3 regions of the Pseudocitrobacter sp. 73 genome follow, and region 1 is predicted to be linked to each of the others. Evidence: predicted binding sites of a transcription regulator. Region 1 holds the regulator's gene; each other region holds the start of a gene.
The links. Region 1 encodes LexA, which represses DNA repair genes until DNA is damaged. Its sites were predicted from a motif close to TNCTGTATGTACATACAGNA; they were not measured.
Positions count from the first base shown of each region.

Region 2: the regulator LexA is predicted to act here: its motif matches at 3,433-3,452, upstream of sulA (SOS-induced cell division inhibitor SulA).
Region 3: the regulator LexA is predicted to act here: its motif matches at 7,607-7,626, upstream of rmuC (DNA recombination protein RmuC).

Region 1 covers NZ_VTZO01000003.1:46,916-57,687, forward strand. Annotated here, with positions in the region: gene plsB (glycerol-3-phosphate 1-O-acyltransferase PlsB) at 28-2,469, opposite strand; gene F0Q32_RS02155 (diacylglycerol kinase) at 2,600-2,968, shown strand; gene lexA (transcriptional repressor LexA) at 3,078-3,686, shown strand; gene dinF (MATE family efflux transporter DinF) at 3,754-5,082, shown strand; gene F0Q32_RS02170 (CsbD family protein) at 5,220-5,429, shown strand; gene zur (zinc uptake transcriptional repressor Zur) at 5,507-6,022, opposite strand; gene F0Q32_RS02180 (conjugal transfer protein TraF) at 6,387-7,646, shown strand; gene F0Q32_RS02185 (VPA1262 family protein) at 7,715-10,772, opposite strand, start outside.
Region 2 covers NZ_VTZO01000001.1:184,076-194,847, reverse strand. Annotated here, with positions in the region: gene F0Q32_RS00815 (YccF domain-containing protein) at 54-500, shown strand; gene yccS (YccS family putative transporter) at 519-2,645, shown strand; gene F0Q32_RS00805 (TfoX/Sxy family DNA transformation protein) at 2,642-3,265, opposite strand; gene sulA (SOS-induced cell division inhibitor SulA) at 3,474-3,983, shown strand; gene ompA (porin OmpA) at 4,335-5,384, shown strand; gene matP (macrodomain Ter protein MatP) at 5,453-5,905, opposite strand; gene F0Q32_RS00785 (Lon protease family protein) at 6,089-7,852, shown strand; gene fabA (bifunctional 3-hydroxydecanoyl-ACP dehydratase/trans-2-decenoyl-ACP isomerase) at 7,922-8,440, shown strand; gene rmf (ribosome modulation factor) at 8,498-8,665, opposite strand; gene pqiC (membrane integrity-associated transporter subunit PqiC) at 8,921-9,484, opposite strand; gene pqiB (intermembrane transport protein PqiB) at 9,481-10,772, opposite strand, start outside.
Region 3 covers NZ_VTZO01000032.1:63,245-74,016, forward strand. Annotated here, with positions in the region: gene pldB (lysophospholipase L2) at 1-620, shown strand, start outside; gene yigL (sugar/pyridoxal phosphate phosphatase YigL) at 662-1,462, shown strand; gene bioP (biotin transporter) at 1,548-2,447, shown strand; gene metR (HTH-type transcriptional regulator MetR) at 2,335-3,288, opposite strand; gene metE (5-methyltetrahydropteroyltriglutamate--homocysteine S-methyltransferase) at 3,406-5,667, shown strand; gene F0Q32_RS23295 (dienelactone hydrolase family protein) at 5,711-6,517, opposite strand; gene udp (uridine phosphorylase) at 6,769-7,530, shown strand; gene rmuC (DNA recombination protein RmuC) at 7,668-9,077, shown strand; gene ubiE (bifunctional demethylmenaquinone methyltransferase/2-methoxy-6-polyprenyl-1,4-benzoquinol methylase UbiE) at 9,173-9,928, shown strand; gene F0Q32_RS23315 (SCP2 domain-containing protein) at 9,941-10,546, shown strand; gene ubiB (ubiquinone biosynthesis regulatory protein kinase UbiB) at 10,543-10,772, shown strand, end outside.

The DNA.
Region 1 (10,772 bases):
CCCGTAGGCCTGATAAGCGAAGCGCCATCAGGCGTCTTTCGGCGCCGGTTCTTCGTCCTGCGTCACACTCTCAATCGTCAAACGCACGTCCGGGGTGATGAGGTTCGCCATCATCTGGTACACCTTCATCGTCTCTTCCGGCTCGGCGTCACCGCTGTCGCTGATATAACCTTCATCACGCAGCGTCAGCACCAGCGAGGAGAACACCGCCTTGTCAAAGAACTCCGGCGAGTTAATGCCGTGCAGCACCGACAAACGTTGTGCCACGGTACGGCTCTCTTTCTCCAGCGTACTACGGTTCATCGAGGGGTTGGCGCTCAGCAGCCAGAACGTTATGGCATAACGTTGCAGCGTTTCACGCGCGCCTGCGGCCAGCAGTTGCAGGGTGCGGGAATGCGACGGATTGATGTGCAGTTCATCGCCCTGACGGGTGATCAGCGCCTGGCGTTCCATCTCATCAACCAGGGTATCAATCACCGACGCCAGCTCTGATTTTTCCCAGCGCAGGAACAGCTCAGCTTTCAGCATCGGGTAGATCACTTCAACCATGTTCTGCACATCCGCGCGAGAAACATGGCGATGCTGGGTCATGATGGTCGCCAGCAGCGACGGCATGATCAGCATATGGGCGATGTTGTTGCGGTAGTAAGTCATCAGCACCGCCTGCTCGCGCGGCAGAATGATGATATCGCCGATGGTGTCTTTCTCGACTTCGAACTTGTTCATCTGCAGCGCGTGGTCGATAAGCTCACTGGCCGTCACGTTTGGCGTGGTGGCATCCGGCGAATACGGCGCATTGCGCAGCAGCGACAGGTAACAATCCAGCTGTTGAGTCAACTGCTCACGTGTCAGAGAACGCTGACGAGATGCCAGCAGCGCGGTACAGCACAGGTTCATGGCGTTTGCCGCACCAGCGTTGTTAATGCGCACCATCAGTTCGGCGGCGATACCGTTCACCGTAGGCGTCAGCCAGGCCGGACGAATGGCTTCGATAGGATCGATAGACTCACGCCACTCCGGTACGTGATGGTTCAGGTAGTTCATCAGCGGAATTGGCTCACCGAAGTTCACGTAGCCCTGACCCAGGTTACGCAGCTTGCTCAGGCCTTTGAGCATCTGCGGCAGGCTCTCTTTCTCTTTGGTCGCGCCACGCAGCTCTTTTGCGTACGTGCCCACTTCCATCACGTGCTCGTAACCGATGTAAATCGGCACCAGTGTGATAGGACGTGTACCGCCGCGCAGCATCGCCTGAATGGTCATCGACAGGGTACCGGTTTTCGGGTCCAGCAGGCGGCCAGTACGGGAACGTCCACCTTCCACAAAGTATTCAACGGAATAACCACGGCTGAACAGCTCGCCGAGATATTCGCGGAACACGGTGGAGTAGAGTTTGTTGCCCTTAAAGGTACGGCGAATAAAGAACGCGCCCAGGCGACGGAAAATCGGGCCAGCGGGCCAGAAGTTCAGGTTGATACCGGCAGCAATGTGCGGCGGCACCAGCCCCTGGTGATAGAGCACGTAGGAGAGCAGCAGGTAGTCCATATGGCTACGGTGACACGGCACATACACAATCTCGTGGCCGTCATGCGCCAGCTGGCGAACGCGCTCAGCGTTGTGCACGTTGATACCCTGATAGAGACGGTTCCAGGTGAAGCCCAGAATACGGTCCGTCAGTCGAATCATCTCGTAGGAGAAGTTGGCGGCAATCTCTTCCATCAGCGCGATGGCGTTTTGCTGCGCTTTCTCATGAGAGATTTTTTTGCTGCGTGCTTCATCTTCAACGGCTTTGGCAATCGCACGCGAGGCGAGCAGCTTGTTGAAGAGATCCTGACGCGCTGGCAGGCGAGGGCCTACCGCGGCCAGACGCTGGCGAGCGAAGTGCATACGCGCCACGCGCGCCAGTTTTTGCGCGATAATTTTATCGGTACCGTGTTCATCGGCCATGCGGCGCAGAGAGACGGACGGTGAGAAACGCACAAAGCTGTCGCGGCCAAGCCAGGAGACGGCAAAGAATTTCTGAATGCCGTTCAGCATGCGCAGAGGCGGGTTCACCTCGCCTTTTTCACGCCCCGGACGACGACCAAACATCACCGATACCGGTACCATCTGCACGTCCAGATTCGGATTGCTGCGGTGCAGATCAAGATAGTCGTGGAACAGCTTGATAGACTCTTCTTTCGGCGTGTAATAGGTAAACACGCGCGGGCCGCCATGGATAAACACATAGCGGGGCAGTAAGGTGCCGTCGATCTCCAGCGGCTCAAGCGGGTCTGGGAGATCGTGCGCCAGGCACTGGGCGCGCAAGGTCAGTAAGTCGGCCTTAGAGTTATAAGGCAGGACGTACATGATTGGGCGCGAGGTATCGAGCCCCAATTCCTGGGCAGGCTCTGCCGGAATAGACTTGCTTTTTACCAGTATGCTTAATGGTAAATTCAGTAATTTGTAGTAAATTCGTGGCCAACCGGACATAAACGATGTAAAGCCTCTGGTTAATCATGCAAATGCGCGGCAAGAATATCAGAAAGTCAGCAGGATTTCTGTTCTACCGCCGATAACAGCTACTGTCATTGATGCGTATAACGCTAAAAGGTTCTATTTGATGGCCAATAATACCACTGGACTCACCCGAATTATCAAAGCGGCTGGTTATTCCTGGAAAGGTTTTCGCGCGGCGTGGATAAACGAAGCCGCGTTCCGTCAGGAAGGGGTCGCCTCGGTTGTGGCCATTATCATTGCTTGCTGGCTGGACGTTGACGCCATTACCCGCGTCCTGCTGATTAGCTCCGTCCTTCTGGTGATGATAGTGGAAATTCTCAATAGTGCGCTGGAAGCCGTGGTTGACCGCATTGGTTCGGAGTATCACGAACTCTCGGGGCGCGCGAAAGACATGGGGTCCGCGGCGGTATTGCTGGCGATTTTCGTTGCGGTGATGACCTGGGCCGTTCTGTTGTGGTCACATTTCCATTAAGGCTCGCAGAATCTGCGAAAACTCCTGAATTTTGTGTGTTTTGCGGTTCCAAAATAGCCATTGACTGTATATACTCACAGCATAACTGTATATACACCCAGGGGGCGGAATGAAAGCGTTAACGACCAGGCAGCAAGAGGTGTTTGATCTCATTCGAGATCATATCGGCCAAACGGGCATGCCGCCGACACGTGCGGAAATTGCTCAGCGCCTGGGGTTCCGTTCCCCGAATGCGGCGGAAGAGCATCTGAAAGCACTGGCGCGTAAAGGCGTCATTGAAATTGTTTCGGGTGCCTCGCGTGGCATTCGTCTGCTGGTTGAAGAAGAAACCGGCCTCCCTCTGATTGGCCGCGTCGCCGCAGGTGAACCGCTGCTGGCACAACAGCACATTGAAGGTCACTATCAGGTCGATCCTTCACTGTTCAAACCAAACGCTGACTTCCTGCTGCGGGTTAGCGGCATGTCGATGAAAGATATCGGTATTATGGACGGTGACCTGCTCGCGGTGCACAAAACCCAGGACGTGCGTAACGGCCAGGTGGTTGTCGCGCGTATCGACGAAGAAGTGACGGTAAAACGCCTGAAAAAACAGGGCAACGTCGTCGAACTGTTGCCTGAAAACAGCGAATTCTCTCCGATTGTTGTCGATCTTCGCCGTCAGAACTTCTCTATTGAAGGGCTGGCCGTTGGCGTGATCCGCAACGGCGAATGGCTGTAATCCTCTCCCAATAACAACGGCGCTTATGCGCCGTTGTCCGTTCTCTTATCTGTTCAGGTTCCTAACCATGTCGCTCTTCACGGCTGCCGACAAGGCATTATGGCGTCTCGCCCTCCCCATGATTTTCTCCAATATCACGGTTCCCTTACTGGGGCTGGTGGATACGGCGGTAATTGGTCATCTGGATAGCGCGGTCTATCTCGGCGGCGTGGCGATTGGCGCAACGGCAACCAGCTTCCTGTTTATGCTGCTGCTCTTTTTACGTATGAGTACCACCGGCTTAACTGCGCAGGCCTTCGGCGCGAAAGATCCCCTTCGGCTTGCCCGTGCGCTGGTGCAACCGCTGCTGCTGGCGCTGGGGGCAGGGTTACTTATCGTACTGTTCAAAGGTCCGCTGATTAATCTGGCGCTCACCGTTGTCGGCGGCAGCGATGCGGTGCTGGAGCAGGCGCGGCGCTTCCTTGAAATTCGCTGGTTAAGCGCGCCCGCCTCGCTGGCCAACCTGGTGTTGCTGGGCTGGTTGCTCGGCGTTCAGTACGCGCGTGCACCGGTAATTTTGCTGATCGTCGGCAACGTCCTGAACATCGTTCTCGATCTGTGGCTGGTGATGGGCCTGCATATGAACTTGCAGGGGGCGGCGCTGGCGACGGTGATTGCCGAATATGCCACGATGCTCATTGGCCTGCTGATGGCGCGTAAGGTGCTGGTGCTGCGCGGTATTACATCTGAAATGCTGAAGACGGCCTGGCGCGGAAATATGCGCAGCCTGCTGGCGCTCAATCGCGACATTATGCTGCGCTCGTTACTGCTTCAGCTCTGCTTTGGCGCATTAACCGTATTTGGCGCGCGGCTGGGCAGCGATGTGGTGGCGGTCAATGCGGTACTGATGACCATGCTCACTTTCACCGCCTACGCGCTGGATGGCTTTGCCTATGCTGTGGAAGCGCACTCCGGGCAGGCTTATGGCGCGCGTGATGATAGCCAGTTGCAGCAGGTCTGGCGCGCGGCATGCCGACAGGCAGGGATTGTGGCGCTGGCGTTTGCGCTGGTGTACGCCCTGGCAGGCAGCCATATCGTGGCAATGTTGACGTCACTGCCGTCGTTGCAGCAGCTTGCCGATCGCTATGTGCTCTGGCAGGCAGTCTTGCCGGTAATCGGTGTCTGGTGTTATCTGCTGGATGGCATGTTTATTGGTGCGACACGGGGTGCGGAAATGCGTAACAGCATGGCCGTGGCTGCCGCCGGGTTCGCCTTAACGCTGCTGACGGTGCCGGTATTAGGCAACCATGGTTTATGGCTGGCACTGGCGGTATTCCTTGCGCTGCGTGGCCTGTCGCTGGCGGTTATCTGGCGTCGTCACTGGCAAAAAGGCACCTGGTTTTCGCCGCAGACTTAACGGCGAGGATGGTTAAAAATTCTGAATAGTGAATCGTCAGTAATATCCTCTTCTACACTTATTATCACGTTCAGCAGAAATGAACGCCGAAGGACGAAGTGATATCTCATCCATGATCGAATGATAAGGAGCTGATGATGAACAAAGACGAACTCAGCGGTAACTGGAAACAGTTCAAAGGTAAAGCGAAAGAGAAATGGGGCAAACTGACCGACGATGACATGACCGTTATCGAAGGTAAACGCGATCAGCTGGTCGGTAAAATCCAGGAACGCTATGGATATGCTAAAGACCAGGCCGAGAAAGAAGTCAGCGATTGGGAAACCCATAACGATTACCGTTGGTAATCTCGCTGATGCGTAACGCTTAACTCCCCTCAATAAGCGTTTCTACCCGCTGGTACAAGGATGTGCCAACCCTCGAATTACCGTGCCTTTTTCTTGATCTGAATTGTGTGGTCGTGGTGGCAATGTTCATGTGAACTGCATGCCTCTACCTCCACACATTCTGCGCACAGGCCGTGCGCTTCAATTACGTTATGACGTAGGGCAAAGCCCATGCGTGCCGCGACCATATGCATAATATCTTCTACGCCTTCCGCACACTCTTCCTTCACCACGCCGCAGCGATCGCAGATGAACATTGCTGATGTATGCGTAGGTTGATCAAACAGATGGCACAGCACGTAGCTGTTGGTGGATTCCACCTTATGCACAAACCCTTGCTCGAGCAGGAATTCCAGCGCGCGATAAACGGTAGGCGGCTTGGCCTGCGGCTCTTTCAGGCGTAACAGATCGAGAAGGTCATACGCGCTGATAGCACCCTGTTGCAGGCTCAACAGACGTAGCACTTCCAGACGCTGTGGAGTCAGGCGCACGCCGCGCTGCGCACACAGCTTTTCAGCCTGCGCCAACATATCTTGCGAAGTGGTCTTATCCATTTTGCGTCCTCGCGCTACGGGGGAAATAGACCTCTACTTTACCATGTTATGGCAAAAACACCGAGTGTCTGAATAATCGCCAACCTGAGGTAAATCTTAAAGCACATCCTTAAGCCTGATTGAATGGCATAAATGCTGGGAAGCGCGGTGTCACTCATCTATAAATAGGAAGGGTAACGTTAATAAGAACGATAAGGCGAAAAGCCAGATATATCCTGCTTTTTCTCACTTCATTCCACTTTTTCGCAGCAATAGTTCCCCCTTAGGCGTTATTCGCAAGGGGCGTTTTCACCTGCAAACAAACGGTACGACTGTGAAAATAAACATTAAATATTCGCTTATTCCTTTGACGGCATCTTTATTTATGGCAAATCAGGCGCATGCCGCCAACACCTGGTCAGAAGCGCGGAATGACGCGATGGGGGGCACCGGCGTTGCGTCGGCAAATTATGGGAGCGGCGTGCTGATTAACCCGGCGCTGTTGGCGAAAGCCAAACCAGACGATGACATTACGGTAATTCTTCCTGCCGTGGGCGCGCAAATTACCGACAAAGACAATCTTCAGGATGAAATCGACGAGATTAATGACAAAGTGAATAACTATCGCGGCGTACTTAATGACCTCACCTTGCAGGATATTCTGCTCGACCCGCAGGGTACGTTAGGGCAGTTTCAGGGCGCGGCAGGCGATCTGGCCAGCGAGCTGGATTATCTGAAGGGTAAAACCGCGCGCGCCAGCGGAGGAGCAGGGATTGCCGTCAGTATTCCAAACGACGTGCTCTCGGTGGCGTTTGTCACTAAAGCCTACGCGCATGGCCGGGTGAGTTCCGCAATCGATCAGGGCGATATCGACTATCTGCGTGGGATCGAAGGCAGCCAGGTGACGGCGATTACCGAGGCCGGGAAAGCCGTTGTGGGAGGCTCGGACGAAATCACCAAACACCTCAATTCTACCGCATCGGGCCGGGTGGCGATTGTCTCTGACTACGGCGTCGCCGTGGCGCGGCAATTCGACGTGGGCGATGTGCCCGTTTCAGTCGGCATCACGCCAAAGCTGCAAAAAACCTGGCTCTATAACTACACCACCTCTATCTACAATTATGACAGCAGCGACTGGAACAGCAGCCGCTACCGCAACGATGATACCGGCTTTAACGTCGATGCCGGTATTGCAGCAGACTTTGGCGAGAACTGGACGGTGGGCGTAAGCGGGCAAAACCTGATCTCCCGGGATATCGACACCAAAGATGTCTTCATCACCAATGGCGAAACGGGCGTGACCACCAACTATAAAGACACCTATCAGATTCGCCCGCTGGTGACCGCGGGGGTGGCGTGGCATAACGATTTGGTGACCGTGAGCGCCGATGGCGATTTGACTGAGACGAAAGGCTTTAAAAGCGAGGATAACTCGCAGTATGTTGGCGTCGGGGCGGAAGTTCGTCCGCTCGACTGGCTCGCCGTGCGCGCCGGTTATCGTGCGGACGTGAAGAATAATGACAGTAATGTCTTCACCGGCGGTGTGGGTTTCGCGCCGTTTAACCGCGTGCATGTCGACCTGATGGGGCTGGTTGGTGAAGATGAAACCTGGGGGGCTGGCGCGCAGTTAAGCGTCACGTTCTGACGTGCGTTGTTAAATATGGGGCCTGGCTGTCACATTATGAACGACGCGGCCCCTGATTTGACCTTAGGTTATTGTGGCGCTATCGCTCTCTGGATTATTTGATGAAGGCTATGATCACGAATTTGTTCGGGGTCGCCCTTCACATAAGTGAGCAACTGATTGCGGGACAACCAGTTGCAATGCGATGGCTGGATTCGCTCGATAATTTCTTCACTCTCGAGGATAAGTTCCTTCCAACTCAATGGTTCAGAAGGCTCCAGTGCTGAAATCTTTCGAGCGAGCGCATAGAGCCAAAGATTCACTTGATGTGCATTACTGAAGGCTTTCCAGTCTCTCTGAGCACCCAGGGGCAACCTGATATTACGCGCCAATGCATCAAATACTTTTCGAAGCTCTTTGAGAATATACTCCTGATCTCCCGAGCTTAAATATCGTGTCACTGCAGCCAGCTCATCAGTGAATGCCCCGTCCGCTTCTGGGGTGAAACCAATACTGTCGTTTTTGAGCGCAGATCGCCATTGAGTCAGCAGCTCTGTTAGCCAATGGCGGGCGACCTGGCTGATATCGATAGTCTTTTGCTCCAGCATGGGGATAAGCATGGACTCAAGAATCCAGGGCGTGAAATGGTGTAACCTACCAAGGCGGCCACGGACGGGTTGAAGGATATTCTTGAGTTCCTCATCTGTGAGTGGAGCATTCAATGACTGGGTTAATGCGTTGATGAGCTGTGGCTTAGCTGCAGAATTGAGGAAATTAGCTTCATTAATCAGCCAGCACAGGATAGTTCGTCGTACAGTCGCGGATTCGATGTAGTCAATTTTTGAGAGCGTTTCGATCTCCCAATCGCCTTTATTAATAGCGCTTTCAAGAGCGTGAAGCCCTATCCAGACAATGATACTTGCCTTGCTCTGCAATAGTGCGTCGATTTCTTCATGATGCTTGTCGAAGCTAACACACAAACAAATATGTTTAAGAGTTTCAACCACCAGTGCATGGCTGCGAGGATATTCGATTGGTTTAGAGAGTATCGCGTCCAGCCAGCTGATTAACTGCTTTGGTGCATGTGACCATAATAATTTTATCGCGTAGTAGTCGCTCCATGACGTCCCTACGGGCGAGTATTGGAATATATCGAAGGGGTCAGTTTTCGAAAGCAATAATGTGGTGAGTGCCTGTGAACGGTAGTACTCAATATCTAGCTGTGCTTTCGTGTGGCGTGGCGGTAGCGCATTTGCCCGGCTAGGGGAAATATGCTCCAGAAGAGCAAGCGTAACGTGGGGAGATAACAATGGCTGCTCTTTATTGTAGAACCCACCCGCGTAGCGACTCGCTGGAGAATGGGCTATTACATAACCAAGGGCGTCCCAGGCTGAAGAAAAATCGGCAAATGACAACCCATCAGTCCAAAATTTGGCTGGGAGAGAGTCAAAGCGCTCAGGGTCAAGCCGCCCCTCCTTAACGTATCCTTTGGCACCCATCTGTTCCATGAGTGCCGCGCCTGATAAACCAGAGAGCTGATCATCATCAAGCCACCAGGCCAGGACATAACCTGCGTATGGCGGTTCGTCGAATGATTTGTGGTGTATTAAGTCCTTACGCTGGTCTTCCTCGCGTGCTTCGATTTCATCAGAATTGAAAACTATATTTGCAGGGGGTTGAGTCTTACCGTCGCTATGGAGTGTACTTTGGATGATCTGATCAATGTACTCAAACACATGCGGCATCACGTCAAGAGGGATTGGGGTCGCTAAGAGGGGATGGTTTTCGCTAGCTCTCTGAATAGAGTTGGAAAGATGATATCCTGCGAGTGGCTGACCATTTGCTGACCTTATAAGGATCATACGGTCGTGCAGTTTGCTTTCCGGCACTGCAAGTACCTTGAGCCTAACGCTTCCATAGTAGCCATTATTCCAGTCCGAGCATCTCGCCAAAAGCTTCTCAATACGGCTATGTTGACCGTTCAGTTTAGTACAAACATTATTCGATATTCTCTCTGTTGTGATGATTAGATAATCAGCACGGGTGGTACCTAAGCGATTGAGAAGGTCGATGCCGACGTCCTCCATATACGGGTCGATCCACGCTATTCTCGCATCGTGGTGCCGTTCGAAAATGTTTTTGAGCCAATCTTTCAACTCAAGACGACTCATACCATTACTATTGTCGAGTGTGGGAAAGAACTGACCATCAGATTTCCTCGGGTGTAACTGTTCGACTCTGTTCTGGATAAGCCTGTTGAGTGGAACCCATGGATCTCTCATATTCCCACCCATTGTTGATCGGGAAGGTGTAACGGCACGCCCAATATATCCTGCAGCTTCCAGCCTGGCTTTCTCCTTTTTAGGTACTTTTTTTGCCAACCATGTGAACTGATCAGTAGCCCTAATAGAGTCCATTATCTGCGTATTGAGATGCATTTCGCGCAAAAAGTGCGCGCCGATTTGAAGCAGAAGGAATGACGGTTCCCCATTAATACCAGGTGTATAGATTTCCATCGTATAAGCTGTGCAGGCCTGATTTTGAATCGCATTGATTTCAAATGTGTGGTGAAGGGGATAAGAGGCGTTCTTATTGAGTGTGGTGATGTACGAAAATTGAGTGCTGTCATCACTGAATAATTTAATAATAACCAGTAGATCTGAAGGTTCACGGGTCAGTGGTTCAAATAATGTCAATGATGACTGCGGTCCCTTTAGATAAATCTCATATTTGCGTCGTTCTGCGGTATTAAGACCCGGAGCGCAAATTAACTCAAAATCCCCGATTCGCCAGGCGTCGATTCCAGAGAACTCCAGACCAGTATCTGCATCCAATGCCTGGAATGCGGCTTCGGCAATCGCTTTGTCATATCCTTCTGGGGTGCTGAATACCCTTGGTTTACCTTCAGACAAAATTGCGGCGCTATCCACACTGCAAAAGCTGGTTGGACTGAGATGACGGGACTTGAATCGATAGTAATCGCGTGTCGGCAAATGCATTACTGGGCGAATGATGCAGTTCTCACCGAATTTACAGTTACCCACCGAGTTAGCTAATTTGTCATTGATACTCAGCCCTGAGAGCAAGCTGGCTTTCTCAAGTGTTGAACCGTTGGTGAAGTGCTCGATGAAAAGTTTCAATTTCTTC
Region 2 (10,772 bases), on a different contig from region 1:
AAAAAACGTTACAATTACCCGGACTTATTATTCACAGGCCGCACAGAGGATTTATGCGTACCGTTCTGAATATTTTAAATTTTGTATTAGGTGGTTTTGCTACAACCTTAGGTTGGCTGGTAGCAACGTTCTTTAGTGTCATTTTTATTATCACCCTGCCGCTCACCCGTTCCTGCTGGGAGATAACCAAACTGTCGCTGATCCCTTACGGCAACGAAGCGGTGCATGTTGATGAGCTTGAGCCGCAGTCGAAAAACAGCGTGCTGAATGCGGGGGGCACCGTGCTCAATATCGTCTGGCTGGTGCTGTTTGGCTGGTGGCTGTGCTTGTCGCATATCGCGGTAGGTATCACCCAATGCATCAGCATCATCGGGATTCCGGTGGGCATCGCCAACTTCAAAATTGCGGCGATTGCGCTGTGGCCAGTTGGCCGTCGCGTAGTACCGGTTGAAGTGGCTCGCGCCGCGCGCGAAGCCAATGCGCGTCGTCGCTTTCAGTAATCGGGGCTGATTATCTTTATGTTAAGTCCCCTGCTACGCCGCTATACATGGAACAGCGCATGGCTTTATAACGTCAGGATTTTTATCGCCCTGTGTGGCACCACGGCGCTGCCGTGGTGGCTCGGCGATTCAAAACTGACCATTCCATTAACTCTCGGCGTCGTTGCGGCGGCGCTGACCGACCTTGACGATCGTTTAGCTGGACGTCTGCGTAATCTGGTCATTACGCTAATCTGCTTCTTTATTGCTTCCGCATCCGTCGAATTGCTCTTCCCCTGGCCATGGCTGTTTGCGCTGGGGCTGACGGTATCGACTACCGGGTTTATTCTTTTAGGTTGCCTGGGGCAGCGCTACGCCACAATAGCCTTTGGCGCGCTGCTGATTGCCATCTATACCATGCTGGGCGTTTCCCTCTATTCCCAGTGGTATCAGCAACCGATGCTGCTGATCGCCGGCGCTGTCTGGTATAACCTGCTAACCCTCACCGGGCATCTGATTTTCCCGATCCGTCCGTTACAGGATAATATCGCCCGTACCTACGAACAGCTGGCACATTATCTGGAACTGAAATCACGTCTGTTCGATCCAGACATTGAAGACGAAAACCAGGCTCCGCTGTATGAACTGGCACTGGCAAACGGCAAGCTGATGGCGACGCTCAACCAGACCAAAACCTCGTTGCTGACGCGTCTGCGCGGCGACCGTGGCCAGCGCGGGACGCGTCGCACACTGCACTACTACTTTGTGGCGCAGGATATCCACGAGCGGGCCAGCTCCTCGCATATTCAGTATCAGACGTTACGCGATACTTTCCGCTACAGTGACGTGATGTTCCGCTTCCAGCGTCTGCTTTCTATGCAGGCGCAGGCTTGCCAGCAGCTTTCGAAAGCGATTTTGCTGCGTACGCCTTACCAGCATGACAGCCGTTTTGAGCGGGCGTTTACCCATCTGGATGCCGCGTTAGATCGCGTCCGGGGAAGTGGTGCGTCACCAGAACAGATGAAAGCGTTGGGCTTTCTGCTTAATAACCTGCGGGCGATTGACGCACAGCTGGCCACTATCGAATCCGAACAGGCGCAAGCCCAGGCAAAAAGCGAAACGGAAACCCTGCTCGCCGATGACGGCCTGCACGGCTTTAGCGATATTCGCCTGCGTCTGAGCATGAATATGTCTCCGGAGTCTGCCCTGTTCCGCCACGCGGTAAGAATGTCGCTGGTGCTTTGCGCCGGGTATGCATTTATCCAGCTTACCGGCCTGAACCACGGTTACTGGATTTTGCTCACCAGCCTGTTTGTCTGCCAGCCAAACTACAACGCCACGCGCCATCGTCTGGCATTGCGTATTATCGGTACACTGGTCGGCGTGGCGCTGGGTATTCCTGTTCTCTTGCTGGTGCCGTCGCTGGAAGGGCAACTGGTGCTGATTGTGATAACCGGGGTGCTGTTCTTCGCCTTTCGTAATGTCCAATACGCCCACGCCACGATGTTCATTACCCTGCTGGTGCTGTTGTGCTTCAACCTGCTGGGAGAAGGCTTTGAGGTAGCGCTGCCGCGCGTTATCGATACGCTGATCGGTTGTGGTATCGCCTGGTTCGCTGTCAGTTTTATCTGGCCGGACTGGAAGTTCCGAGATCTCCCTCGGGTGCTTGCCCGTGCAGTGAATGCGAACTGCCGCTATCTGGATGCGATTCTCGAACAGTATCATCAGGGACGCGACAACCGTCTTGCCTATCGTATTGCCCGCCGCGACGCACATAATCGCGATGCTGAACTGGCGTCGGTCGTATCAAATATGTCGACGGAACCCAAGGTCACCAATGAGATGCGAGAAACAGCATTCCGTTTGTTGTGCCTGAACCATACGCTCACCAGCTATATCTCCGCGCTCGGCGCACACCGTGAAAAGCTCACTAACCCGGATATCCTGGCCCTGCTGGACGATGCCGTGTGCTATGTCGACGACGCTTTCCATCATCTGCCTACGGATGAAGATCGTGTTCAGGAAGCGCTGGTTGGGCTGGCGGAACGCATCCGCCATCTTGAGCCACGCCCGGACAGTAAAGAGCCGCTGGTTGTGCAACAAATCGGCTTGCTGGTTGCCCTGCTACCGGAAATTTGCCGTCTGCAGCAACGCGTGCTCGCTTAATCGACCTGGGCGGGCGTGTGGATGTTCAACGCGCTTGCCCAGTCAATCAACTCATCGCGTCGGCTCAAAGGAACGGCTGCAGCGTGAACGCCGGTCAACGCCCCTTCGAGCGATAATATAAACCCTACGCTCAGATTCTCGCGCAGACGGCGTAATTTCGCCCACGCGTCTTTTGCGCCTAACTGGCGTAAATCGGCCACGTTTTTGATTCCCGCCTCAGCCATTAATAACTCCATATGGAAGGAGAGATTGGGTAAGTCCTTCAGTCGCTGTGAAACCTGACGACCGTTTTTCTCTCGCAGTGCGTCTTTTAATGAAAGCTTACTTAAGCGCAGCAATAATTTGTGGTTCTGCCATAAGGTTTCATCAACGTGAAAATAGTTAAGTTGCAGTGGGCCGCCTCTCTTCTTAAGCGTTAAGAGTGGCGTTTTCTCTTTACGTTGATAAACAGCCGTTTCTTCACAAGCCCTCAAATACAGTTCTCCTTCTGAGACCATGGCAAACACCGTGTTGTTTACCGAGAGGCTATAGCCCCCAAAGAGCGATCGGGAACGCACGACCCCAAGCGGCGCAAGATATTCCTGGGATTGATAAATCCGTTTATATGATATTTTTTTCATGATTATCCTTTACTAATCATGTGGTTGCAAACATTGGAACTGTTAATAGATCCGGTAATGAGCAACATAAGTAACTTCCGTCGACACGGCAAGAACTGTGTGAATTTGGTGTGCGAATTTGCGAGTCGCTTTCAGAAAATGGGGTTGATCTTTAGTGTCAGGGGTAGTACTGTATATTCATACAGTAACCCACAAGGTTGGATGAGCTATGTATACATCTGGTGTTGTAAATCGTTCTTCTGTCGCGGCTGCGTCTGCGACTCATCACAGTTTCGCGTCTCCTGTACAGGCCTCCCCTGCCCTGGTAAGCGAGGTGGTTTATCGCGAAGATCAACCCATGATGGCGCAGTTACTCCTGCTGCCTTTATTACAACAGCTCGGTCAGCAATCGCGCTGGCAGCTGTGGCTTACGCCTCAGCAAAAACTGAGTCGCCAGTGGGTTCAGGCTTCCGGTCTACCATTATCCAAAGTCATGCAGCTTCGCCAGATGTCCTCGTACAACATGCTTGACGCCATGGAGCGCGCATTACGTACAGGGAACTATAGTGTGGTTATCGCCTGGGTGGCGGAAGAATTGTCGGAGCAGGAACATGCCCGCTTGATGAATGCGGCCGAGGAAGGAAATGCCATGGCGTTTATCATGCGCCCGGTTAACTCTTCCTCTCATCCAGCAGGACAACTGAATGGGCTAAAAATTCACTCAAATTTGTATCATTAAAAGAAATTAGGAATTTTCCTGGAAATTTTTTTGCGCTCTCGTTAAGAGCATGTTTCAGGAGCTGAAATTCCTGAGAACGCTGATGTGATGCGGTTCTCAGAATTTTATCTCGCATAAATTCTAGCCGTAAATGTTAAATATTGTGTATACAACCCCTTTTTTTTCATATGCCTGACGGAGTTCACACTTGTAAGTTTCCAACTACGTTGTAGACTTTACATCGCCAGGGGTGATCAGCTTACGCCGCAGAGATCTGCTGAGTAATTAATAAGTCACGCCCCCGGTGAAGGATTTAACCGTGAGTCTTTTAGATTTTCATGGCAAATTTTGGATGATAACGAGGCGCAAAAAATGAAAAAGACAGCTATCGCGATTGCAGTGGCACTGGCTGGTTTCGCTACCGTAGCGCAGGCCGCTCCGAAAGATAACACCTGGTATGCTGGTGCTAAACTGGGTTGGTCTCAGTTCCACGATGTCGGTAACAACCAGATCGACAACAACGGTCCGACCCATGAAAGCCAGCTGGGCGCAGGTGCCTTCGGTGGTTATCAGGTTAACCCGTACGTTGGTTTCGAAATGGGTTATGACTGGTTAGGCCGCATGCCGTACAAAGGCAGCGAGCAGAACGGTGCTTTCAAAGCTCAGGGCGTTCAGCTGACCGCTAAACTGGGTTACCCAATCACTGACGATCTGGACATCTACACTCGTCTGGGTGGTATGGTTTGGCGTGCAGACGCTAAAAACAACACCGGCTTCAAAGACCACGACACTGGCGTATCCCCAGTATTCGCTGGCGGCGTTGAATACGCGGTTACCCGTGACATCGCTACCCGTCTGGAATACCAGTGGACTAACAACATCGGTGACGCGAACACCGTTGGTGGTCGTCCGGACAACGGCCTGCTGAGCGTAGGTGTTTCCTACCGTTTCGGCCAGCAGGAAGATGCAGCTCCAGTAGTTGCACCGGCTCCGGCTCCGGCTCCAGAAGTACAGACCAAACACTTCACTCTGAAGTCTGACGTTCTGTTCAACTTCAACAAAGCAACTCTGAAACCAGAAGGCCAGCAGGCTCTGGATCAGATGTACAGCCAGCTGAGCAACCTGGATCCGAAAGACGGTTCCGTAGTTGTTCTGGGCTTCACTGACCGCATCGGTTCTGACGCTTACAACCAGGGTCTGTCCGAGAAACGTGCTCAGTCCGTTGTTGATTACCTGATCTCTAAAGGTATTCCTTCTGACAAAATCTCTGCACGTGGCATGGGCGAATCCAACCCGGTTACTGGCAACACCTGTGACAACGTGAAAGCTCGCGCTGCACTGATCGACTGCCTGGCTCCGGATCGTCGCGTAGAGATCGAAGTTAAAGGTATCAAAGACGTTGTAGCTCAGCCGCAGGCTTAAGTTATCGTCTTATGAAAAAACCCCGCATTGCGGGGTTTTTTTTTGGCCTGAACAAAAGGTTTAAACGATTATTCTTTGCCTAATAGCGCCTGTAGATCCTGCTTCAGGGTGCTCATCTTCGAGGCATATTTCTCTTTGTTTTCCGCGTCTTCGATCAACTGCACAATGGTTTCTGATAAGGTTTTGCCGCGTCGCTGAGCCAGACCTGCCAAACGCTGCCAGACGGCGAATTCCAGATCTATCGACTTCTTACGCGTATGCTGATGTTCGGCGTTAAAATGACGTTTACGGCGCGCACGAATTGTTTGCTTCATGCGATTCACCAGGCCGGGATTGATATTCTGCGCAATCCACTCATTCACCTGTACCGGGTCGTGCTCAAGTTTCAGCAGGAGATCAACCGCTTCCTGCGCGGCGCTGGTTTCAATGTAACGGGTGATCGGTTCGCCTTCCCGGTGCTTCTTCACCAGGTACTTCCACTTCCACCCGCTCTCAAGATTTTCCAGTTGTTGATATTTCATTGCGATCCCAAGGTGACCGTGTAACTCTTTTCAGGATATCAGTTTTTTGCCAATGTGCTGAGAAGAAATCTGTGAGTGTGAAAACAATGTCGGCGATATCAGAATAACCGCCCTATTCTCCGTGAGCTTCCCTGCGGCATAAGGTATAATCTCGCGCTTTACATCTGACTAAAAATAGCGACTTTGACCATAAATACTCTTTCCCGGCGCGACCTTGCCCCTGCGACTGATGCATACCAGGCGCTATTTACCCTGCCTGAAATCTCGTCAGTTAATGAATCCTTATTCAGCGAGCTGCAGGCTCGCTTGCACTATGCTCTGGAGCAGTTTCTGCACCCTCAGGGCGTCAGCGACTTTTTACTGGTGAAAGCGCCAGAAGAAAAAGCGTACCTGCAACTGCTTAACAACACGACCCACGCCTTGCGTGGTGATTCAGCGTCTCGCCTGACCGGCGTGAACTATTCCATCGCCGCAGGCCAGGTCAGTGTCTCTCCGGCAACGTCGCCGGACGATAATTTCGCAAGCTCTGGCCCGGTCATTTTTGCCGACTGGGTGGAAGCCGAGCAGCTGTTCGGCTGCGTGCGTCAGTTTAATGGCGATATTTCGCTTCAGCCTGGTCTGGTGCACAAAGCCAACGGTGGCGTGCTGATTCTCTCTCTGCGCGCCTTACTGGCTCAGCCCCTGTTGTGGATGCGTCTAAAATCGCAGGTGACCCAGCAGCGTTTTGAGTGGCTCTCCTTTGATGAGTCACGTCCGTTACCCGTCACGATCCCTTCCATGCCGCTGTCGCTGAAGGTGATGCTGGTTGGCGATCGTGACGCGCTGGCCGATTTCCAGGAAATGGAACCTGAGCTGGCGGAAAAGTCACTCTACTGCGAGTATGAAGACAATTTGCAGCTCACCGATGAAGAGACCATCAAACAGTGGTGTCAGTGGGTTCAGCTGGTCGCGCGTGATGCAAACCTGCCGATGCTCGCGGCCGATGCCTGGCCGCGTCTGATTCAGGAAGGCGCTCGCTACACCGGCGATCAGGAAACGCTGCCGCTTTGTCCGCTGTGGATAAGCCGTCAGTTGCGCGAAACCGCGCCGTTCTGTGAAGGTGAAACCATTGGCGACGAGCAGCTCAAAACCATGCTTGAGCAGCGTCAGTGGCGTGAAGGTTATCTGGCCGAGCGGATGCAGGACGAGATCCTGCTTGAGCAGATTCTCATTGAAACAGAAGGTGAATGTATCGGGCAGATTAACGCCCTGTCGGTGATTGAATTCCCTGGTCACCCTCGCGCCTTTGGTGAACCTTCTCGTATTAGCTGCGTTGTGCATATCGGCGACGGCGAATTCACAGATATCGAACGCAAGGCCGAGCTTGGCGGTAACATTCACGCTAAAGGCATGATGATCATGCAGGCGTTTCTGATGTCGGAACTCGAACTCGATCAGCAAATCCCGTTCTCCGCATCATTAACCTTCGAACAGTCTTACAGCGAAGTGGATGGCGATAGCGCGTCCATGGCTGAGCTGTGTGCCTTGATAAGCGCCCTTTCCGGCGTACCTATCAATCAAGGCATTGCCATCACCGGTTCCGTCGATCAATTTGGACGCGCTCAGCCGGTTGGCGGTTTGAATGAAAAAATCGAAGGCTTCTTTGCTATCTGTCTACAGCGCGGCTTGAACGGTAAACAGGGCGTGATTATTCCCAACGCCAACGTGCGCCATTTAAGTCTGTCAGTGGAAGTGCAGGAAGCGGTTGAAGCCGGACAATTTTCTATATGGGCGGTCGATGATGTGACCGAGGCCCTGCCGCTTCTCACCCAGTTAAACTGGGATGCTGAAGGGCAGACGAATTTGTTGCAAACGATTCAGGAACGTATCGCGCAGGCCTCACAGCCCGACGCGCGGCATCGTTATCCGTGGCCGTTGCGCTGGCTGGGCTGGTTCAATTCGAACTGATCGGACTTGTTCAGCGTACACGTGTTAGCTATCCTGCGTCCCGAACTCAAAATAAGGCTTACTGAAAACATGGTAGATAAACGCGAATCTTATACAAAAGAAGATCTTCTTGCCTCTGGTCGCGGTGAACTGTTTGGTGCGAAAGGCCCGCAGTTACCAGCCCCTAGCATGCTGATGATGGATCGTGTCGTTAAAATGACCGAAACTGGCGGCAATTTTGATAAGGGCTATGTTGAAGCAGAACTCGATATCAACCCGGATCTGTGGTTCTTCGGCTGCCACTTCATCGGTGACCCGGTGATGCCAGGCTGTCTGGGTCTGGACGCCATGTGGCAGCTGGTAGGCTTCTATCTTGGCTGGCTTGGCGGTGAAGGCAAAGGCCGTGCGCTGGGCGTGGGTGAAGTGAAATTCACCGGTCAGGTACTGCCGACCGCGAAGAAAGTGACCTACCGTATTCACTTCAAGCGCATCGTTAACCGCCGTCTGATCATGGGCCTGGCGGATGGCGAAGTACTGGTTGATGGTCGTCTTATCTATACCGCTAACGACCTGAAGGTTGGGTTGTTCCAGGATACTTCTGCGTTCTAAGACTCCGCATTAACGCGAAACCTCCGCATCGCGGAGGTTTCTTCTAAAGAGACAGCGTCAGGCGATAACTGTCCTGTCCTCCATGGCTTCTCGCCAGCCTCCGAGCCAGTGTGAACGTTGATTTAACGTCTGGTAAGGACAAATTTCTTTCGACTTACCGGCAATACCGGCCTGATACCCACGCTGATGTGCCCGTTCCAGGCGATCTCGTTTTTGTCTCTTCATGCCTCGTTTCCCTCATTACTTTTATCTGGTGGAAATGAAAACAGTGATTACAAAGTGTGCAACCACACATTACGAATAACCTGAATCATCACTATCGTCAATGCGCAAAATTCACGCCAGTGTCATATTTGTGAGCTATCTACGAGTTCATTTGTACAAAAAATGTGAGGCGGGACAACTAACCTGCTGAGCATAAAAACAAAAAAAACGCCGTGGGTTTTACACCCACGGCGGTCTTAGCATGATTAATTCTACTTATAGTTGCTGATTGACAGAGCGGGCAATAGAGACCGCTTCCTGGCTCCAGGCTTGCGCCAGCATTTTCACCATCTCATCATAACCATCTTTCTGTTGCGCCAGTTCAATGTGGAACGGACGCTTAATCAGTTGTCCCTGATGGTTCAGCAACCATTCACCGCTGACAATGACCTTGCCATCATAGCGCCCATGGAACCCATTCACCGACACGTTAAGCGTATCCTGATCGTGGCCCAGAGGTTGCGAAGCAATCACCCAACCTGGCAACTGGTTGCTCAGGTTGGCGATGAGCGTGGTACGTAGCTGTTGGTCAAGCGGGCTGGCCCACAGGTTATTGCTGGCAATCACATACTGTACGTCGCTGGTCTGATACACCACGCCGCTCCCGGCGAGGAAATCCGGAACGGTAACCTGCTCTACCCATAACAGGTGTTGACCGGCACTGGCGCTGTTTTGCACCGTGCCTTTGTCCACTGGCAACTGGTAGTAGGTTTTATTCTCACCGCTACTGCTACAGGCTGCCAGCAGGCAGGCCGCCGCCAGCACTATCCATTTTTTCATTGTTTCGCCCTCTTAGGCTCTGGATCTTTTTTATCCTTCGCTTCAAACACCAGCGCGTTACTCTTCTCGTTCAGCGTTTTCAGAACCGGTTGCAGCTCACGCAATACCTGATCCAGACGTTGCATATCCGCGACCATCTTGTTGTAAGCGGCCGAGCCCGGCTGGAAGCCCTGCATACTGCGATTCAGCTCGCGCAGCGTTTTCTGCATGTCTTCCGGCAACTGCTGCATAGACTGGCTGGCCGTTATCTTATTCAGATTATCCAGCGTCGTTTGCAGCTGACGCATCGTGCGCTGGCTTTCGGTCAACGTATTGGTTGCCTGCTCAATCATCGGATTCAGCGGCAGGTTGTTGAATTTGTCCAGCGTATCCATCAGACGCTGCTGAATCTGCGCCAGACCACCACTTACGGTTGGGATAATCTGATAACCGCTAAACTCACGGATACCGGTCATCTGCGGCTCTTTCGGATAGAAGTCCATGTCTACATACAGCGCGCCGGTCACCAGGTTGCCCGTTTTAAGCGAGCCGCGCAGGCCACGTTTCATCAGCTCTTCAAGATGTTTGCCCAAATCCGGGTGCTCGCCCAGCTGATTTGCCAGACGTTCTGGTTCGATACGGATCAGCACCGGAATACGATAGTCGTTATTCAGCGCCTGACGCAGACCTTTCACATCAAACGGCACCTGACCGACCGTCCCCAGGCGAATACCGCGGAACTCAACGGGCGCGCCGGGTTGCAGGCCACGTACGGAATCTTTGAAGAACATCAGGTAATCAAGATGCTCGGTATAGAGAGAGTCCTGAATACTTTTTTGATCGTCATAGAGGCGGAAAGCGCTCTTTTCTGTTACCGGCTGACCGAGATCCAGCCCTTCCGGCACGTCAAAACTGACACCACCGCTAAACAGCGTGGTGAGCGAACCCATCTCTACGCGCATCCCGGCAGAGGTGAGATCGACCGCTACACCGCTGTCTTTCCAGAAGCGAACATTACTGGTCACCAGACGATCGTTTGGCGCAGTGATAAACAACTGATAGCTGATCGTCCGCTTCTGCGCATCAAAGGTGCTGGTTTCGACAGATCCGACACGGTAACCACGGAACAGAACCGGATCGCCCGGATTCAACTGCCCGGCTTTTTTACTGTCGAGGATCACGCGGATACCTTTGGCATCCGGCGGCGCCAGCGGCGGCTGATCCAGCAACTGATAATCTTCCTGTTGACCGCCTTTATTACCGGGCTGCAACTCGATATACGCGCCGGAGAGTAAGGTACCCAGCCCAC
Region 3 (10,772 bases), on a different contig from region 1:
TCGCGCCCGGTCATTGGCGTAAGCGGTTTATTCTCGCGCACTCAATGGGCGGCGCGATTGCCACGCTTTTTTTGCAGCGTTATCCGCATCAGTGTGACGCACTCGCGCTTTGTGCCCCAATGTTCGGTATTATCATGCGCCTGCCTGAATGGATGGTTCGCCATATTCTCGATTGGGCTGAGGGCCATCAGCGTCTTCGGGAAGGGTATGCCATTGGCACCGGGCGCTGGCGAGCGCTGCCGTTTAGCCTTAACGTTCTGACGCACAGTCGCCAGCGTTATCGGCGTAACCTGCGTTTTTATGCCGATGAGCCGCGTCTGCGCGTGGGCGGTCCCACCTATCACTGGGTTCGCGAGGGGATCATTGCCGGTGAGCACATCATTGCCGGTGCGCCCCACGATACGCTGCCGACGCTTATCATTCAGGCGGAAGAAGAGCGTGTGGTGGATAACCGCATGCATGACCGCTATTGTGAACTTCGCTCAACGGCGGGGCATCCCTGTGATGGGGGTAAACCGCTTGTCATACAGGGCGCGTATCATGAGATCCTTTTTGAAAAGGACGCCATGCGCTCGGTCGCACTCAATGCTATCGTCGATTTTTTCTATCGACATACTTAAACCGGCATTTATGCCGCCAGGCTTAAAGGTAGAATTCTCTTATGTACCAGGTTGTTGCATCTGATTTAGATGGCACGCTCCTCGCTCCCGACCACCGCTTAACGCCGTATGCGAAAGAGACACTGAAATTATTGACCCAAAAAGGGCTTCATTTTGTGTTTGCGACCGGCCGCCATCATATCGACGTAGGGCAGATCCGCGATAATCTCGGGATTCAGGCTTATATGATCACCTCCAACGGTGCGCGCGTGCATGACACTGACGGTAATCTGCTGTTTGCTCACAATCTCGATCGCGATATTGCCGCCGATCTCTTTGGCGTAATGCACAGCAGCCCCGATATCATCACCAACGTTTATCGCGACGACGAGTGGTTTATGAACCGCCATCGCCCGGAAGAGATGCGTTTTTTCAAAGAGGCCGTGTTCAACTATCAGCTTTTTGAGCCAGGCCTGCTGGAGCCGGAAGGCGTCAGCAAAGTCTTCTTCACCAGCAGTAACCATGAAGTCTTGCTGCCGCTGGAGCAGGCGATTAACGCGCGTTGGGGCGATCGCGTGAACGTGAGTTTCTCCACGTTGACCTGTCTGGAAGTGATGGCGGGCGGTGTCTCCAAAGGTCATGCGTTGGAAGCGGTTGCCAAAAAACTGGGTTATAGCCTGAAAGACTGTATCGCGTTTGGCGACGGGATGAACGATGCCGAAATGCTGTCGATGGCGGGTAAAGGCTGCATCATGGCCGGGGCGCATCAGCGCCTGAAGGATCTGCATCCGGAACTGGAAGTGATTGGCTCTAATGCCGATGACGCGGTGCCGCACTACCTGCGTAAGCTCTATCTTGCTTAAAAAATGACGACTGAGTGTTTATTGCTCAGTCGTCAACCGTTCTCTTCGCTACAATGCGTGTTCATCTTCCTGAGAGACATTCATTGTGGCGCTACTCATTATCACCACTCTTCTGTGGGCCTTCTCTTTTAGCTTTTACGGTGAGTATCTGGCCGGGCACGTCGACAGCTATTTTGCCGTACTGGTGCGCGTTGGTCTGGCAGCACTCGTATTTCTGCCGTTTCTGCGCACCCGTGGCAACAGCCTGAAAACGGTCAGCTTGTATATGCTGGTGGGCGCGATGCAGCTTGGCGTGATGTATATGCTCAGCTTCCGCGCGTATCTTTACCTGACGGTGTCCGAACTATTGCTGTTTACCGTGCTGACGCCGCTCTATATCACCCTGATTTATGACCTGATGAGTAAGCGCCGCCTGCGCTGGGGCTATGCGTTCAGCGCATTGCTGGCGGTGATTGGTGCGGGGATTATTCGCTACGATCAGGTGACGGACCATTTCTGGACCGGCCTGCTGCTGGTGCAGCTCTCCAATATCACCTTTGCGATTGGCATGGTGGGATACAAACGTCTGATGGAAATCCGCCCAATGCCGCAGCATAACGCTTTTGCGTGGTTCTATCTTGGCGCGTTTTTGGTGGCGATTGTGGCATGGTCGCTGCTGGGCAATGCTCAGAAGATGCCGGAGACCACGCTGCAATGGAGCATTCTGGTGTTTCTTGGCGTGGTGGCTTCCGGAATTGGCTACTTCATGTGGAACTATGGCGCAACTCAGGTAGATGCCGGAACGCTGGGCATCATGAACAACATGCACGTGCCGGCGGGGCTGCTGGTTAACCTGGCTATCTGGCATCAACAGCCGCACTGGCCGACATTCATTACAGGCGCGCTGGTGATCCTGGCGTCGCTGTGGGTGCATCGAAAGTGGGTCGCTCCGCGCTCTTCACGAACGGAAGATGATCGCACGCGTGGTTCCGCGCTGAACGAATAAACGCCTCCGTGACCGGCTGACGCTGCTCGCCATCGCGCACAGCGGCGTACAGCCGGCTCCATAAACCCTCGCCCAGCGTTTTTGTCACCACCAGACCCTGGCGTTCAAAACTCTCTACCACCCAATGCGGCAGCGCGGCAATCCCCATTCGCGCGGCAACCATCTGAATCAACAATAACGTGTTATCGACGCTTTTCAGCGACGGGCTGATACCCGCCGGTTGCAGAAAGTGACGCCAGATATCCAGGCGCGAGCGCTGTACCGGATAAATCAGCAGCGTCTCGCTGGCGAGATCTTTCGGCGTAATGCGCGTTTTTGCCGCCAGTGGATGGTCAGGCGCGATAACCAGACGTACCTCATAATCAAACATCGGCGAATAGTGCAGCCCGCTGCGCGGCAGAATATCGGAGGTCATGACCAGATCCAGCTCGCCCTGCTGCAGCGCAGGTTGCGGGTCAAACGTGACGCCCGATTTAAAATCCATCTCCACCTGCGGCCAGTTCTTATGGAAGTTCTCCAGTGCAGGCGTCAGCCATTGAATGCAGCTATGACACTCAATTGCGATGCGCAGACGTGTCTGCTGCGGCTCGTTACAGGCCTGAAGCGCCTGACTGATTTGCGGCAGCACCTGGTTTGCCAACTGGAGCAGGATCTCGCCCTGCGGTGTAAAGCGCAGTGGCTGGCTCTTACGTACAAATAGCCGAAAGCCAAGGCGCTGTTCCAGATCGCTGAACTGGTGGGAAAGGGCGGATTGGGTCTGATGCAGCGTGGCCGCCGCAGCGGCGAGCGACCCGCAGTTCCGCAACGCTTGTAGCGTCTTCAGATGTTTAACTTCGATCATGAAAGTCCTTCACTTCGGCATGAACAATTTGCGCTTGAGGAATATACAGTAACCGCCAATTATGGATGTGTAAACATCTGGACGTCTAAAACATGAAAATTCCATAAGAGGCATACTATGACAATTCTTAATCACACCCTCGGTTTTCCTCGCGTTGGCCTGCGTCGCGAGCTGAAAAAGGCGCAAGAAAGTTACTGGGCGGGCAACTCGACTCAGGAAGAACTGCTGTCAGTGGGGCGTGAACTGCGCACGCGTCACTGGGATCAGCAAAAACAGGCAGGCATTGACCTGCTTCCGGTGGGCGACTTCGCCTGGTACGACCATGTTCTGACGACCAGCCTGATGCTGGGTAACGTTCCGGCTCGTCATCAGAACAGCGATGGATCGGTGGATATCGATACCTTGTTCCGCATTGGCCGTGGCCGCGCACCTACCGGTGAACCGGCGGCAGCAGCCGAAATGACCAAATGGTTTAACACTAATTACCATTACATGGTGCCGGAGTTCGTCAAAGGCCAGCAGTTCAAACTGACCTGGACACAACTGCTGGAAGAAGTGGACGAAGCGCTGGCGCTGGGCCATAAAGTGAAGCCCGTGCTGCTGGGCCCGGTGACCTATCTGTGGCTGGGTAAAGTCAAAGGCGAGGCATTCGATCGTCTGAGTTTGCTGAACGACCTTCTGCCTGTTTATCAGCAGGTGCTGAGTGAGCTGGCAAAACGCGATATCGAGTGGGTACAGATTGATGAACCGGCGCTGGTGCTGGAACTGCCGCAGGAATGGCGGGAAGCCTATCAATCCGCTTATGACGTTCTTCAGGGGCAGGTGAAATTGCTACTGACGACTTACTTTGAAGGCGTCACACCTAATCTGGATACCATTACTGCTCTGCCGATCCAGGGCCTGCATGTTGACCTGGTTCATGGCAAAGATGATGTTGCCGAACTGCATAAGCGCTTGCCTGCCGACTGGCTGCTCTCCGCCGGGTTGATTAACGGACGTAACGTCTGGCGCGCCGATCTTACGGAAAAATATGCACAAATCTGCGAGATCGTCGGCAAACGCTCGCTGTGGGTGGCATCGTCCTGCTCATTGCTGCACAGCCCAATCGATCTGAGTGTGGAAACGCGTCTGGATGCGGAGGTGAAAAGCTGGTTTGCCTTCGCTCTGCAAAAATGTGAAGAACTGGCGCTGTTGCGCGATGCGCTCAATAGCGGTGATACGTCTGCGCTGGCAGCGTGGAGCGCCCCGATTCAGGCGCGTCGTCACTCAACCCGCGTTCATAATGCGGCGGTAGCAAAACGTCTGGCGGCCATTACCGCGCAGGATAGCCAGCGTGCAAATGCTTATGACGTGCGAGCGCAAGCCCAGCGTGCGCGTTTTAACCTGCCTGCCTGGCCGACCACCACGATTGGTTCCTTCCCGCAAACCACGGAAATTCGCACCCTGCGCCTGGATTTCAAAAAGGGTAATCTTGATGCCAACAACTACCGCACGGGCATTGCGGAACAGATTAAACAGGCCATTGTGGAGCAGGAACGTTTAGGGCTTGATGTCCTGGTTCACGGCGAGGCCGAGCGTAACGACATGGTGGAGTACTTTGGCGAACATCTGGACGGCTTCGTCTTTACGCAAAACGGCTGGGTGCAGAGCTACGGTTCCCGCTGTGTGAAACCGCCGATTGTTATTGGTGACGTCAGCCGCCCGGCTCCGATCACCGTGGAGTGGGCAAAATATGCGCAGTCGCTGACTGACAAGCCGGTGAAAGGGATGCTGACTGGCCCGGTGACCATTCTCTGCTGGTCCTTCCCGCGTGAAGACGTGAGCCGTGAAACCATCGCCAAACAGATTGCGCTGGCGCTGCGTGATGAAGTGGCGGACCTGGAAGCCGCTGGAATTGGCATCATCCAGATTGACGAACCGGCACTGCGCGAAGGCTTACCGCTGCGCCGCTGCGACTGGGACGCGTATCTCCAGTGGGGCGTGGAAGCCTTCCGTATTAACGCCGCCGTGGCGAAAGATGACACGCAAATCCACACGCATATGTGTTACTGCGAGTTCAATGACATCATGGATTCCATTGCCGCGCTGGATGCAGACGTCATCACTATCGAAACCTCGCGTTCCGACATGGAGTTGCTGGAATCATTTGAAGAGTTTGATTACCCGAACGAAATCGGGCCTGGCGTATATGACATTCATTCACCGAACGTGCCGAGCGTGGAGTGGATTGAAGCGCTGCTGAAGAAAGCCGAACAGCGCATCCCGGCGGAACGCCTGTGGGTCAACCCGGACTGTGGCCTGAAAACCCGCGGCTGGCCAGAGACGCGCGCGGCGCTGGCGAACATGGTGCAAGCGGCGCAGAATCTGCGTCGAGGGTAAGTTTAACAGGCCCGGTAAGCGAAAGCGCTACCGGGCAAAGCGTTTATTTTTTCGCGCCATACTGCGCAAACCACGCCAGCATTCTCTGCCAGCCATCTTTCGCAGATTCCTCATGATAGCTCGGACGATAATCCGCATTGAACGCATGCCCGGCATCGGGGTAAACAATAATATCCGCTTTGGCATTCGCAGCGCGCAACGCCTGGCGCATGGTGTCCACCGTATCAACCGGAATGCCGGTATCCTGACCACCGTATAAACCCAGTACCGGCGCATTGAGTTCGACGGCGATATCGACAGGATGTTTCGGTGAATTCAGTGATTTATCGCCCAGTAATTTCCCATACCAGGCGACGGCGGCTTTTAACTGCGGGTTATGCGCGGCATACAGCCAGGCGATGCGGCCACCCCAACAGAAGCCCGTGATCATCAGGCGGCTGGCATCCCCACCATTGCGTGATGCCCAGTTGGCAACGTGGTCAAGATCGGCCAGCACCTGTGCGTCAGGGACTTTCATGACCAGATTATTAAAGAGGGTCGGGATATCGGCATAATCATTGGGATCACCCTGACGGAAATAGAGCTCCGGCGCGACGGCAAGATAGCCCTCTTTTGCCAGGCGACGGCAGATATCGCGGATATGTTCATGGACGCCAAAAATCTCCTGCACTACGATTACCACCGGAAGCGGGCCATCGCTCTGTTTTGGACGCGCGTGGTAAGCGGGCAGTAAATCGCCCTGAGACGGAATAGAGGTCTCGCCGGCAATAATCGCCTCGTCAGAAGTATGAACGGCAGTAGCGGCGTGAGGGGATGCGGCAGGTGCAAATCCAGGTTGGTTGTTGGTCATGGCATTCTCCGTACCTTTAAATGAGCTTTTAGCGCTTCTTTAATATAGACAAATCACAGTGCCTGAAGACGGGCGATTTTTGTGCAACAACGGAAGATATAACTTGTTAATGTGATGTGAATCACTTTTTGCGTGGAATCTTATGCAATATTTTTGACTCCAGGTGACGGTGGTCACGAAATGTTGCCTCCGTCTTCTGTAAAGTGGCTTTTTGCTTCTTCTGACAAACCCGATCCACAGAGGAGTTTTCTATGTCTAAGTCTGATGTTTTTCATCTCGGCCTCACCAAAAATGATTTACAAGGGGCTACGCTCGCTATCGTCCCTGGCGATCCAGAGCGTGTGGAAAAGATCGCCGCGCTGATGGAAAAGCCGGTCAAACTGGCATCTCACCGCGAATTTACCTCCTGGCGTGCTGAACTTGATGGCAAGCCGGTGATTGTATGCTCCACCGGTATCGGCGGCCCATCCACTTCTATTGCCGTTGAAGAGCTGGCCCAACTGGGTATCCGCACTTTCCTGCGCGTCGGCACTACCGGTGCGATTCAGCCGCATATCAACGTGGGCGACGTACTGGTCACCACCGCATCCGTTCGTCTGGACGGCGCGAGCCTGCACTTTGCACCGATGGAATATCCGGCAGTAGCGGATTTCGACTGCACCACCGCGCTGGTGGCGGCAGCTAAAGAGATTGGCGCGACCACCCACGTTGGCGTAACGGCCTCTTCCGACACCTTCTATCCGGGTCAGGAACGCTACGATACCTTCTCAGGCCGCGTGGTTAGCCGCTTCAAAGGCTCCATGGAAGAGTGGCAGTCGATGGGCGTGATGAACTACGAGATGGAATCCGCGACGCTGCTGACCATGTGCTCCAGCCAGGGGCTGCGCGCAGGGATGGTTGCAGGCGTGATTGTGAACCGTACTCAGCAGGAGATTCCGAACGCTGAGACGATGAAACAAACCGAAAGCCATGCGGTGAAAATCGTTGTGGAAGCGGCACGCCGCCTGCTGTAATCCTTCTTCTCTTCTTAAAGGCCGACACGTTCGGCCTTTTTCAATTTGCGTACCTCCTCGCAGGAAAACCCTTTCAAACTGGACATTTATACAGCACAATTCTATTTTTGCCGTAAGTCGTTCATGCAGGGGGCATTGTGGATATCGCCATTCTTATTTATTTTCTGGTTGCACTGGCGGGTGTTGCGCTGGGCTGGCTGGCCGCGAGCTATCGTGTGGCGCAGCAGCGGGCGGAACAACTGGCCGAAGAACGTGATATCTACGGCGAACTGAGCGCCGCGAAGCAACAGCTGGCGCAAAACGCGCACTGGCGCGAGGAGTGTGAGCTGCTGAATAATGAACTGCGCAGCCTGCGTGAAATCAACACCTCGCTGGAGGCCGATCTGCGTGAAGTGACCACCCGACTTGAAGCCACGCAACACCATGCTGAGGACAAAATTCGCCAGATGATCAACAGCGAGCAGCGTCTGAGCGAGCAGTTTGAAAACCTGGCGAATCGTATCTTTGAACACAGCAATCGTCGGGTTGATGAGCAAAACCGTCAAAGCCTCAACAGTTTGCTTACTCCGTTGCGCGAGCAGCTTGATGGTTTTCGTCGCCAGGTGCAGGACAGCTTTGGTCAGGAAGCAAAAGAGCGCCATACGCTTGCCCATGAAATTCGTAATCTGCAACAGCTGAATGAACAGATGACGCGTGAAGCCGTCAACCTGACGCGCGCGTTAAAAGGCGACAATAAAACTCAGGGCAACTGGGGCGAAGTGGTGCTGACGCGTGTACTGGAAGCTTCTGGCCTGCGGGAGGGTTACGAATACGAAACTCAGGTCAGTATCGAAACCGATACCCGCGCCCGTATGCAGCCGGACGTCATTGTTCGCCTGCCACAGGGAAAGGATGTCGTGGTGGATGCCAAAATGACGCTGGTGGCCTATGAGCGTTATTTCAATGCCGAAGACGATTACACCCGTGAACTGGCGCTCCAGGAGCACATCGCGGCGGTGCGTAATCATATTCGCCTGCTGGGTCGAAAAGATTATCAACAGCTTCCGGGGCTACGATCGCTGGACTACGTCCTGATGTTTATCCCTGTCGAACCCGCCTTTTTGCTGGCATTAGACCGACAGCCCGAACTGATCAATGAAGCTTTAAAAAATAACATTATGCTGGTAAGTCCTACTACTTTATTGGTAGCACTGCGTACCATTGCCAATCTCTGGCGTTATGAGCACCAGAGCCGCAATGCACAGCAGATCGCTGAACGGGCCAGCCGTCTGTACGACAAAATGCGCCTGTTTATTGATGATATGTCCGCCATTGGGCAGAGCCTGGATAAAGCGCAGGACAACTATCGTCAGGCGATGAAGAAACTCTCTTCCGGGCGCGGGAACCTGCTTGCGCAAACGGAAGCGTTCCGTCACCTCGGTGTCGAGGTGAAACGCGAGATTAATCCGGATTTAGTCGAGCAGGCTACGGCGCAGGATGATGAGTTTCGTTTGCGGCAAGGGATTGATTCTGAGGATGACGATCCCCTGGCCGCAGGTAACGGTTAACCCCGTTTGAGGGAGTGTGACGGGGTTGAATCGTAGGGCAATTGCGCCCAATCTGTTACACTCCATGAACATTTTCTTTATAAGCAGGCTTAGAGATGGCTGAGGAATCACAAGACACGACGCACTTTGGCTTTAAGACAATCGCCAAATCCCAGAAAGAAGACATGGTCGCTCACGTTTTCCACTCTGTGGCCGCAAAATACGATGTGATGAACGACTTAATGTCGTTTGGTATTCACCGTTTATGGAAGCGTTTTACCATTGACTGTAGCGGCGTTCGTCGTGGGCAGACCGTCCTCGATTTGGCAGGCGGTACGGGTGATTTAACGGCGAAGTTCTCTCGCATGGTGGGAGAAACCGGTCGCGTCGTGCTGGCTGATATCAACGACTCTATGCTGAAAATGGGGCGCGAAAAGCTGCGCAACCACGGTGTTATTGGCAACGTGGAGTATGTACAGGCGAACGCCGAAGCGCTGCCGTTCCCGGATAACACTTTCGACTGCATCACTATCTCTTTCGGTCTGCGTAACGTTACCGACAAAGAAAAAGCGCTGCGCTCGATGTATCGCGTACTGAAACCCGGTGGTCGCCTGCTGGTGCTTGAGTTCTCAAAACCGATCATCGAACCGCTGAGCAAAGCCTATGATGCTTACTCCTTCCACATCCTGCCGCGCATTGGTGAAATGGTGGCGAATGATGCAGAAAGCTACCGCTATCTGGCGGAATCCATCCGTATGCACCCCGATCAGGAAACCCTGAAAGCGATGATGCAGGATGCCGGGATGGATAGCGTTGAGTACTTCAACCTGACGGCAGGCATTGTGGCGTTGCATCGTGGCTATAAGTTCTGACAGGAGGGCCAGATGCCTTTAAAACCCTTAGTGACTGCCGGCATCGAAACGGCGCTGAACACTTTTCTGTGGCGTGAGCGGGCGCTTAAACCTGCCCGGCAGCGTCTGGTGGGGAAAGTGTTGCGCGTTGAACTCAAAGAGTTCACGTCGCCGCTGGTGCTGGTGTTTAGCGAGCGGCAGGTCGATGTGCTGGGGGCGTGGGAAGGCGAGGCCGACTGTACTGTCGCGACGCGTATCGGCGTCCTGCCGCAACTGCGTAATCGTCAGCAACTGACGGCACTCATCCGCAACGGTGACCTGGAAGTGCAGGGTGACATCCAGGTCGTGCAAAACCTTGTCGCGCTGGCCGACCTGGCCGAGTTTGACCCGGCAGAGTTGCTGGCGCCCTATACCGGTGATATCGCCGCCGAAGGCGTCAGTAAAGTCCTGCGCGGCGGCGCGAAGTTCCTGCAGCAAGGTCTGGCTCGCCAACAGCATTACGTGGCGGAGGCCGTTACCGAAGAGTGGCGACTGGCGCCCGGCGCGCTGGAATTAGCCTGGTTCGCTGAAGAGACAATGGCCGTGGAACGCGCCGTTGAAGCGCTGACGAAGCGGCTGGAAAAACTGGAGGGGAAATGACGCCAGGAGAATTACGGCGCCTGTATTTTATCATCCACACCTTTTTGAGTTACGGGCTCGATGAGCTCATTCCCAAAATGCGCATCACCCTGCCGCTGCGAATCTGGCGTCGGATGCTGTTCTGGATGCCAAATCGCCACAAAGACCGCCCGCTGGGTGAACGCATGCGTCTGGCATTGCAGGAGTTAGGCCCGGTTTGGATCAAACTCGGCCAGATGCTCTCTAC